2 regions of the Pseudomonas sp. ASL8 genome follow, and region 2 is predicted to be linked to the other one. Evidence: predicted binding sites of a transcription regulator. Region 2 holds the regulator's gene; the other holds the start of a gene.
The links. The regulator LexA, encoded in region 2, represses DNA repair genes until DNA is damaged. The targets are predictions, from matches to a motif close to CTGTNTNNNNANACAG.

Region 1: a site for LexA is predicted at 3,120-3,135, ahead of recN (DNA repair protein RecN). Genes of this name have one in related genera too.

What each region holds. Positions count from the first base shown of each region.
Region 1 is NZ_CM155278.1:790,456-795,200, forward strand. It holds gene dnaK (molecular chaperone DnaK) at 304-2,217, opposite strand; gene grpE (nucleotide exchange factor GrpE) at 2,322-2,885, opposite strand; gene recN (DNA repair protein RecN) at 3,160-4,745, shown strand, end outside.
Region 2 is NZ_CM155278.1:3,772,859-3,777,603, reverse strand. It holds gene nagZ (beta-N-acetylhexosaminidase) at 1-190, opposite strand, end outside; gene AC1MEA_RS17395 (TetR/AcrR family transcriptional regulator) at 403-1,110, opposite strand; gene lexA (transcriptional repressor LexA) at 1,375-1,983, shown strand; gene sulA (SOS-induced cell division inhibitor SulA) at 1,994-2,467, shown strand; gene AC1MEA_RS17380 (hypothetical protein) at 2,482-2,715, opposite strand; gene AC1MEA_RS17375 (DUF6586 family protein) at 2,785-3,306, opposite strand; gene topA (type I DNA topoisomerase) at 3,447-4,745, opposite strand, start outside.

The DNA.
Region 1 (4,745 bases), 2.7 Mb from region 2:
CGTCCGACAAAACCCTCCTGAGTCTTGCCAAACTCGTTGAGCCCAATACAGGCCCGGACTCAACTCACGTCGATTCAACGATTCCGGTCTTGGCTCTACGGCCAGTTCACTGACCGAGAGAAGCAGCAAAACAAGCCACATGCAGGAGCATGTCGACTTTGCCGCATCGCTTGCGGGCCAAAACCCCCAAGCTTGAAAATTCGTCTATTCCAGACACGCCAACGCGGGAGCAAGCTCCCGCGCGGCGACATCCTACCAGCCACCGCTTGAATGCAGTCAACCGGCTTGCAAGTGAGCCTGCGCTTACTTGTGGTCTTTCACTTCTTCAAACTCTGCATCAACGACGTCGTCAGGCTTTTTGGCTTCGTCAGCAGGCTGACCAGCGGCTTCCGGCTTCTCGGCTTCGGCGTACATTTTCTGAGCGATTGGCGCGGAAACCTTGGACAGTTCCTCTACCTTGGCGTCGATGACTGTTTTGTCGTCGCCTTTGATGGCCGCTTCCAGAGCAGTCAGAGCAGCTTCGACGGCGGTTTTTTCTTCCGCAGTCACTTTTTCGCCAGCATCGCTGATCATTTTGCGTGTCGAGTGGACCAGCGCATCACCCTGGTTACGGGCAGAGGCCAGTTCTTCGAACTTGCGATCTTCTTCAGCGTTGACTTCAGCATCACGCACCATCTGCTGAATTTCTTCTTCAGACAGACCGGAGTTGGCCTTGATCACGATCGACTGCTTCTTGCCAGTCGCCTTGTCTTGAGCACCTACGTGAAGAATGCCGTTGGCATCGATGTCGAAGGTCACTTCGATTTGCGGGACGCCACGTGGAGCAGGTGGAATCTCGGCCAGGTCGAACTTGCCCAGCGACTTGTTTTGAGTCGCTTGCTTACGCTCGCCTTGCAGCACGTGAATGGTTACCGCGCCCTGGTTGTCATCGGCAGTCGAGAACACTTGCGATTTCTTGGTAGGAATCGTGGTGTTTTTCTCGATCAGCGCAGTCATCACGCCACCCATGGTTTCGATACCCAGGGTCAGCGGGCTAACGTCAAGCAGCAACACGTCTTTCACGTCGCCAGCCAGTACCGCACCCTGGATAGCAGCACCCATGGCAACAGCTTCGTCCGGGTTCACGTCTTTACGTGCTTCTTTACCGAAGAACTCAGTCACCAGCTTCTGTACCAGCGGCATACGCGTCTGACCGCCGACCAGAATCACGTCGTCGATTTTGCCTACGTCGATGCCCGAATCCTTGAGTGCAATACGGCAAGGTTCGATGGTGCGTTGAACCAGGTCTTCAACCAGCGATTCCAGCTTGGCGCGAGAGATTTTCACGTTCAAGTGCTTAGGACCGGTTGCGTCTGCAGTGATGTACGGCAGGTTAACGTCGGTCTGCAGGCTGGAGGACAGCTCGATCTTGGCTTTTTCAGCGGCTTCTTTCAGGCGCTGCATCGCCAGCGGGTCACCCTTGAGGTTCATGCCGCTTTCTTTCTTGAATTCGTCAACGAGGTAGTCGATCAGACGGATATCGAAGTCTTCACCACCCAGGAACGTATCGCCGTTGGTAGCCAGTACTTCGAACTGGTGCTCGCCATCGACTTCAGCGATTTCGATAACCGAAACGTCGAACGTACCGCCGCCCAAGTCGTAGACGATAACAGTGTGATCGCCCTTCGCTTTGTCCATACCGTAAGCCAGAGCGGCTGCGGTGGGTTCGTTGATGATGCGCTTGACGTCCAGACCCGCGATGCGACCGGCATCTTTGGTGGCTTGACGCTGGCTATCGTTGAAATAGGCCGGAACGGTGATGACCGCTTCAGTGACTGTTTCGCCCAGATAGTCTTCAGCAGTCTTCTTCATCTTCTTCAGGATTTCAGCCGAAATCTGAGGAGGAGACATTTTCTGACCGTTGACTTCGACCCATGCATCGCCGTTATCAGCCTTGACGATCTTGTAAGGGACCATCTGAATGTCTTTCTGCACAACTTCTTCGTCGAAGCGACGACCGATCAAACGCTTCACCGCATACAGGGTGTTGTGCGGATTGGTCACTGCCTGACGCTTGGCCGATTGGCCAACCAGAATTTCGCCATCGTTGGCGTACGCGATGATCGAAGGCGTGGTGCGAGTGCCTTCAGCGTTTTCAATAACTTTTACTTTGCCGTTTTCGAGAATAGAGACGCAGGAGTTGGTGGTCCCCAGGTCGATACCGATGATTCTGCCCATGTTAACTTTCTCCGGAAATTTTAAATTTGGATGCCGCAACTGCGTTCACACATTGCGGTAGCTCTTAAACGCATGACTTCTAAATGGGGGCCTGACGGCTGATTTCAAGCCTGCTCATCAATCGATGGTCTAACAGGCGAAACCGCCTTGCTGACCACAACCATCGCCGGACGCAACAGGCGACCGTGGAGCTGATAACCCTTCTGGAACACCTTGAGCACGCTGTTAGGCTCAACGTCGGCACTCTCTTGCATGGCCATCGCCTGATGATGCTCGGCGTTGAAGGGTTCGCCGTGTGGATCAATCGCTTCCAACTGATAACGCTTGAGGGTGTCCTGAAACATTTTCAGCGTCAGCTCGATCCCTTCACGCATCGGACGGATACTTTCGTCGTCCGGGTTGGACAATTCCAGGCCGCGCTCAAGGCTGTCGATGATCGGCAGCAAATCACCCGCAAATTTTTCCAGTGCGAATTTATGAGCCTTCTCGACATCCTGCTCGGCGCGACGGCGGACATTCTGCAGATCCGCAGCAACTCGCAGAGACTGATCCTGCGCAGCAGCCAATTGCTCTTCAAGCACTTGCACACGCGCTATCACGTCATCAACCGAAGCCGCACCAGCGGCCTGATCCTGAGTCTGCGTATCCAGATTCTGTTCGTCAGCCATAGATTTCTCCTTTCAATAACGTCCGCGAGCTCAACTCGCGCTTCTGTCCCGCTATATGGGGTCTTAATTTCCAGCTTCAAGTGCAACCAAAAGCACAATAACGTCCATTTTCATCAAGAACCCGCTTCGCCCTCAGCCCGGACCACACGCGACCAAATCACATAGCGGACTAAAAAAAGCCGTAATTCAAGCAAATCGAGCTAAGACAGGGCATTGTCAGCAGAAAGCAAAACACTGTATAAATAACCAGACAAATAGCTTGGGAGCCGCCTCTATGCTGGTGCACCTGTCAGTACATAACTACGCCATCGTCGAACATCTCGATCTCGAGCTGGACCGAGGCATGAGCGTGATCACTGGCGAAACCGGTGCCGGCAAATCAATCATGCTCGATGCTCTCGGCCTGACATTGGGTGATCGCGCCGACAGCGGTGTGGTCCGCCCCGGTGCCGACAAGGCCGATATTCTTGCCACGTTCGACCTGACCGATATCCCCGAGGCCCGCGCCTGGCTCGCAGAACGAGACCTGGACAATGAGGGGCCGTGCATCCTGCGCCGGGTTATCACCGCAGAGGGTCGTTCGCGGGCCTACATCAATGGTTCGCCCTGCCCTCAAGGTGACTTGAAAGCGCTCGGCGAATTCCTGATCGATATTCACAGTCAGCATGAACATCAGTCATTGCTCAAGACGGACACCCATCGCCGTCTGCTTGACGAATACGCGGGCGCTACCGACCTGGCGCGCCAAGTACATCTGGCGGCACAGCGCTGGCGCCAGACCCGGCAAGAACTGGAGCGCCTCGCCAATTCAGGCGATGAACAACGCTCGCGCCATCAATTGCTCAGCTATCAACTCGAAGAACTGGAAAGCCTCAGCCTTGGCGAAAACGAACTGGATCAGCTGGAGCAGGAACACAAAACCCTGACCAATGCCGAAAGCCTGCTGAGCATCTGCCGTCAGGTCGTTGAACAATGCAGCGAAAACGACTCGGGCAACGTCCTGAACGCACTGACCGCCAGCCTCAATCGTCTGTCTGGCATCAACAGCTCACCGACTGCCATGTGCGAAGCCGCCAGCCTGCTGTCCAGCGCGCAGATTCAGGTCGAAGAAGCGGTGGGCGAACTGAACCGCTTTCTCGATCACTTCGATGCCGACCCGGCGCGGCTGCAGCAACTTGAAGAACGTCTCGATGCGATCTACACCCTGGCCCGCAAACACCGCATTCAGCCCACCGACGTCGCCGCGCTCCAGCAAAAGCTGCTGGACGAAATCGAAACCTTGAATGCAAACGATGAAGCCATCGAGCGTCTGGAGAATGAATTGTCCTCCTATGCTCGACATTATCAGGACAAAGCTCGCGAATTGAGTGATCTACGTCAAGGTTCAGCGCCGACTCTGGCCAGTGCCGTGGAGCAGGAAATTCAACGTTTGGGCATGCCTGGTGGGCGGTTCAGCATCGAACTGCGGCCCAATACCAGCAAAGAATTACTGCCCAATGGTCTGGAGCAGGTCGAGTTATTGGTAAGCGCTAACCCTGGGCAACCGCTGAAGGCGCTGGCCAAGGTCGCGTCGGGTGGCGAGCTGTCGCGGATCAGCCTGGCGATTCAGGTCATTACCGCACAAACCTCGCGAGTGCCGACGCTGGTGTTCGACGAAGTCGATGTCGGGATTGGCGGGCCGACCGCAGAGATTGTCGGTCAGCTGTTGCGTCGTTTAGGCGAGCGCGGGCAAGTCATGACCGTCACGCATTTGCCGCAGGTCGCAGCGCAAGGCCACCAGCATCTGTTCGTACACAAGGTACGTGACAGCGACGCCACTCGCACCGCCGTGTCCAAGCTCAGCAAAACCGAACGCGTCGA
Region 2 (4,745 bases):
CCTGATCCACCGCCAACAGCAACTCAGGTCGTATCGCACGGACAGCGGCACTGAGTTCACGAACCTGGCGCGGATGCTCAATGTTGCGGGCAAAAATGATCAGACCACCCACTTCGGGCTGACGCAAAAACTGGCGGTCCTCAGCGGTCAGCCAAGTACCGGCGACATCCACCATCAACGAGCCTTGCAGGCCAGAACTCATATGCAATTCCTTAACTCAACGCAGCCGACGCCCGATCCGGGCGTGGCATCAAAGCGCAGTGAAGACAGCCAGACGCACACACCGCTGCCGATCGGCGGAGCTGGACAAATACGGAGTGGCGTGGGAGACATGAATAAATCGAGGGTACGCATGGGCGGCTAGCTTAGCCGATGAAAGCTGCCACGCCCACCCATCAACGGTCAAACCTTGGCGACGGCGACCGTACTTTTGCTGCGCGGTTTGAGTTGTGCAGAGACCATGGCCGCGTCGGTCACGCCGGTTTCGGCGCGCATGCCGGCTGCCAGGAACGGCACCATTAGACGCATCACCTGCTCAATGGAGGTATTGACCCCGAAATCAGTCTCGGCAATCGCCCGCAACGCTTTGATCCCGGACATGCTGAACGCTGCGGCGCCGAGCATGAAATGCACGCGCCAGAACAGTTCGATCGGTGGAATATTCGGGGCTGCTTCATTGACCAGTAACATGTAGCGGCGAAACACCTTGCCGTACATGTCTTCCAAGTAACGACGCAGGTGCCCCTGGCTCTGACTGAACGCCAGGCCCAGCAAGCGCATGAAAATCGACAGGTCGTTACCGCTCCGCGGCTGCACCACCAACGCTTGCTCGACGAGGATTTCCAGCAGCTCTTCAAGTGTCGGCTTGTGTTCAGGCTTGGCCTGACGGCGCTCCAGCTCTCGATCGAGGCTGATACAGAACGGACCGAGGAAGCGCGAGAAAACCGCCTGAATCAGGGCCTTCTTCGAACCAAAGTGATAATTCACCGCGGCCAGGTTGACCGAGGCTTTGCTGGTGATCAACCGCAACGATGTTTCGGCAAAGCCTTTTTCCGCGAACAACTGCTCAGCAGCATCGAGGATACGTTCAACTGTTTCCGACTGGGCCATGATTCTTCTGCCTGACAAACACTTGTTTGAAACATACGTTTCAGCCGGGCTATTTGTCAAGTCTGCCCGTTCGTTTTCTGGCTGACCAGTCATGCATTTAATCATATAACCCGGGGCCTGTAGCCACCGCGTGACTTATCGCCTCGGATCACCTGCCAGCAGCCCCCTGCACACCGTCCAGCGGCCTGAGTAAAAAGGACGATTGCCAAGACGCAATCACTGTATATAATCCCAGTCACTGTATAAAAAGACAGAGCGATCATCATGATAAAACTGACGCCACGCCAAGCTGAGATTCTGGGTTTCATCAAACGCTGCCTTGAAGACAACGGCTACCCGCCGACCCGTGCGGAAATCGCTCAGGAACTGGGCTTCAAGTCGCCCAATGCGGCGGAAGAACACCTCAAGGCTCTGGCGCGCAAAGGCGCTATCGAAATGACGCCGGGCGCCTCGCGGGGTATTCGTATTCCTGGCTTCGAAGCCAAGTCCGAAGAACGCAGCCTGCCAATCATCGGTCGCGTCGCCGCTGGGGCACCGATTCTGGCGCAGCAACATGTCGAAGAGTCCTGCAACATCAACCCGTCTTTCTTCCATCCGAGCGCAGACTATTTGTTGCGCGTGCATGGCATGAGCATGAAGGACGTCGGCATCCTCGATGGCGACTTGATTGCCGTCCATACCTGCCGCGAAGCCCGCAATGGCCAGATCGTCGTGGCGCGAATTGGTGATGAAGTGACGGTTAAGCGCTTCAAGCGTGAAGGCAGCAAGGTTTGGCTACTTGCCGAGAACCCGGATTTCGCCCCTATTGAAGTGAACCTCAAAGATCAGGAATTGGTGATCGAAGGCTTGAGTGTCGGCGTCATTCGCCGCTAAAGGAGACGTTATGCAGTTCCCCCAAACACCACAGCAAGCACAACTACCACTGTTCGAGGCATTCATGGCACAGCCCATCGCCCCGCTCCTCAAAGAAGTAGTCGAAACGCCCTGGAACACAGCGCCAGACGCTTTTAGTGAACTGTCATTGCGCGGCGCAGCCGGGAACTGCCTGAACCTTCTGGCGCCGATTTTGCGGGAGCTGAGTCAGGACCAGGACGCACGCTGGCTGACATTGATCGCGCCACCTGCGAGTCTGACTCAGACCTGGTTGCGTGATGCGGGGCTTAATCGTGAACGGATTCTTCTATTGCAACCACGCGGTACACAAAGCGCGTTGCAATTGACCTGCGAGGCTCTGCGGCTGGGTCGCAGCCACACGGTTGTCAGCTGGCTCAACCCGATCAATGCCGGGGCACGCCAACAGCTGATCAGCGCTGCCAGGACGGGTGATGCGCAGAGTTTGAATATTCGGCTGGGCTGAAGATCAGCCCGTGATCAATGAAGAACGCGCGGGCCATCGTGTTTATCAAAGTCGCCTTCCGCAAGGCGCCCAGCCATCTGAACGCCGACGCTCAGCATGGCTTTAGCGATTTCTACGTGCTGACCTTGCAAAAAGGCTTTGGCATCAGCAGAAAAATCCAGGGTAACCAAGGAGCCCTCGTCCTCAGCACGGCGCAGTTCGATGCGGCCGTCGGGCAACTCGACAATTTCTAAAAAGGACGTTGGCATAGGATCTGTTCTCCACGAAAGGCCAGCATTGTATCAGCCCGTCGACTCAGCCCCTAGCCCATCGATCAATCAGCACTCGCTCAGCCCTTCGCGAAAACGAATCGTCAGGCTCTTGAGCTGCTGACGCCAACTTTCCATTTCCTCACGGCCCAACTCAGGCTCAGGCTCGTCATCCAGGCTGACAGCAATAATCATTGGCTGCGTAACGTCACCCTTGGCTTTCCTTGGCGCACGCGGCGGCAGGAACAGCGCGTTGTAGGCCGCCAGCAACTGCGCCAGCCAGGTTTCCCGGTTCTGCGCGAGCTCGATCAGCTCGGCCATTTCCGGGATCGCGATAGCGTCCAGCACCTCTTTGGTCAACAGCAGTTCTGCGCGCGGCGCATTGGCCTGGGGCAAACGGTAAAACCCTGCGATCTCATGGCACAAACCGAGCAACGCGCCATACAGGTGAAACAGGACGGACTCACGCTCAGCCTGAACCAGCGCGATAGCATTCATCGCCCGGCTTTCCTGAGCCTTACCCAGCGCCTCAAGAGCGAGCCCTGCAAAATAAATCTTCTGGTTGGTACGGGTATAGAGTTCATGGGCCATGGTGGCACTCTCCATCACAAACAAAAAAGAACGGCTCTACTCAAAGCAAATCTGGCTCGCGCAACGCGCTTTGGGCGCACCGGGCGAGCCAGCATCAGACAATCGATGGGCGCCTGACGGGTGACGTCAGGCGCAATGGATCAACGTTTGTCTTCGACCTTCCAGGCCTTGCCATCGTAGAACGCGCGCCAGCCTGTCGGCTTGCCTTCCACTTCGGTCTGCACATATTGCTCTTTGGTTTTGCGGCTGTAACGAATCACCGCAGGGTGCCCGTCTGGATCTTTCTTCGGTGCTTCGCAGAGGAAGTGGTACTTCGGATCGATTTCGTCTTTGTGCGGCACAATCTCGATCACCAGCGGAGCACGGGTCTCGCGGTTTTTCGGGAACTGACTGGCCGCCAGAAACAGCCCGGAGGCACCATCACGCAGAATATACGTGTCGGTGACCTTCTCGCATTTGAGTTCGGGCATCTTCACCGGGTCCATTTTCGGCCCCGCCGCTTCACCGCTTTTCAGCAGCTTTCGGGTGTTCTTGCAGTCAGGGTTGGTGCAACCGAAGAACTTGCCGAAACGACCGGTCTTGAGCTGCATCTCGGAGCCACACTTGTCGCACTCCAGGCTCGGACCTTCATAACCCTTGATCCGGTAGGTGCCCTCTTCGATCTCATAACCCACGCAATCGGGGTTATTGCCGCAGATGTGCAGCTTGTGCTTCTCGTCCAGCAAGTACGCATCCATGGCCGTGCTGCAAATATGGCAACGGTGCTTGCCACGCAATACGCGTGACTCGGACTCACCCTCATCATCCTCGGCAATTTCGTCGCCGGGGGTGAGGTTGACGGTCGCCTTGCAGCGTTCTTTAGGCGGCAGGCTGTACCCGGAGCAACCGAGAAACACCCCGGTCGACGCCGTACGAATCTGCATCGGGCGACCGCAGAGCTTGCACGGGATGTCCGTCATCACCGGCTGGTTGGAACGCATGCCGCTGTCTGGCGCTTCGGCTACTTCGAGTTTCTTCTTGAAGTCACCGTAGAACTCGTCGAGCACGTTTTTCCAGTCGCGCTGACCTTGAGCGACGTCATCGAGGTTCTCTTCCATACCGGCGGTGAAGCCGTAGTCCATCAGGTTCGAGAAGCTTTCGGACAAGCGCCCTGTAACGATATCGCCCATTTTTTCAGAGTAGAAACGGCGGTTATGCAACGCCACGTAACCACGATCCTGAATGGTCGAAATAATCGCGGCGTACGTCGATGGACGACCAATACCGCGTTTTTCCATTTCCTTGACCAGGCTCGCTTCGGAGTAGCGCGCAGGCGGCTTGGTGAAGTGCTGGCTTGGATCAAGTTTGTTCAGCTTCAGGTTGTCGCCCTGAGCCATGTCCGGCAACACATCGTCGTCGCCCGGCTTGGCCATCTGCGGCATGACACGGGTGTAACCGTC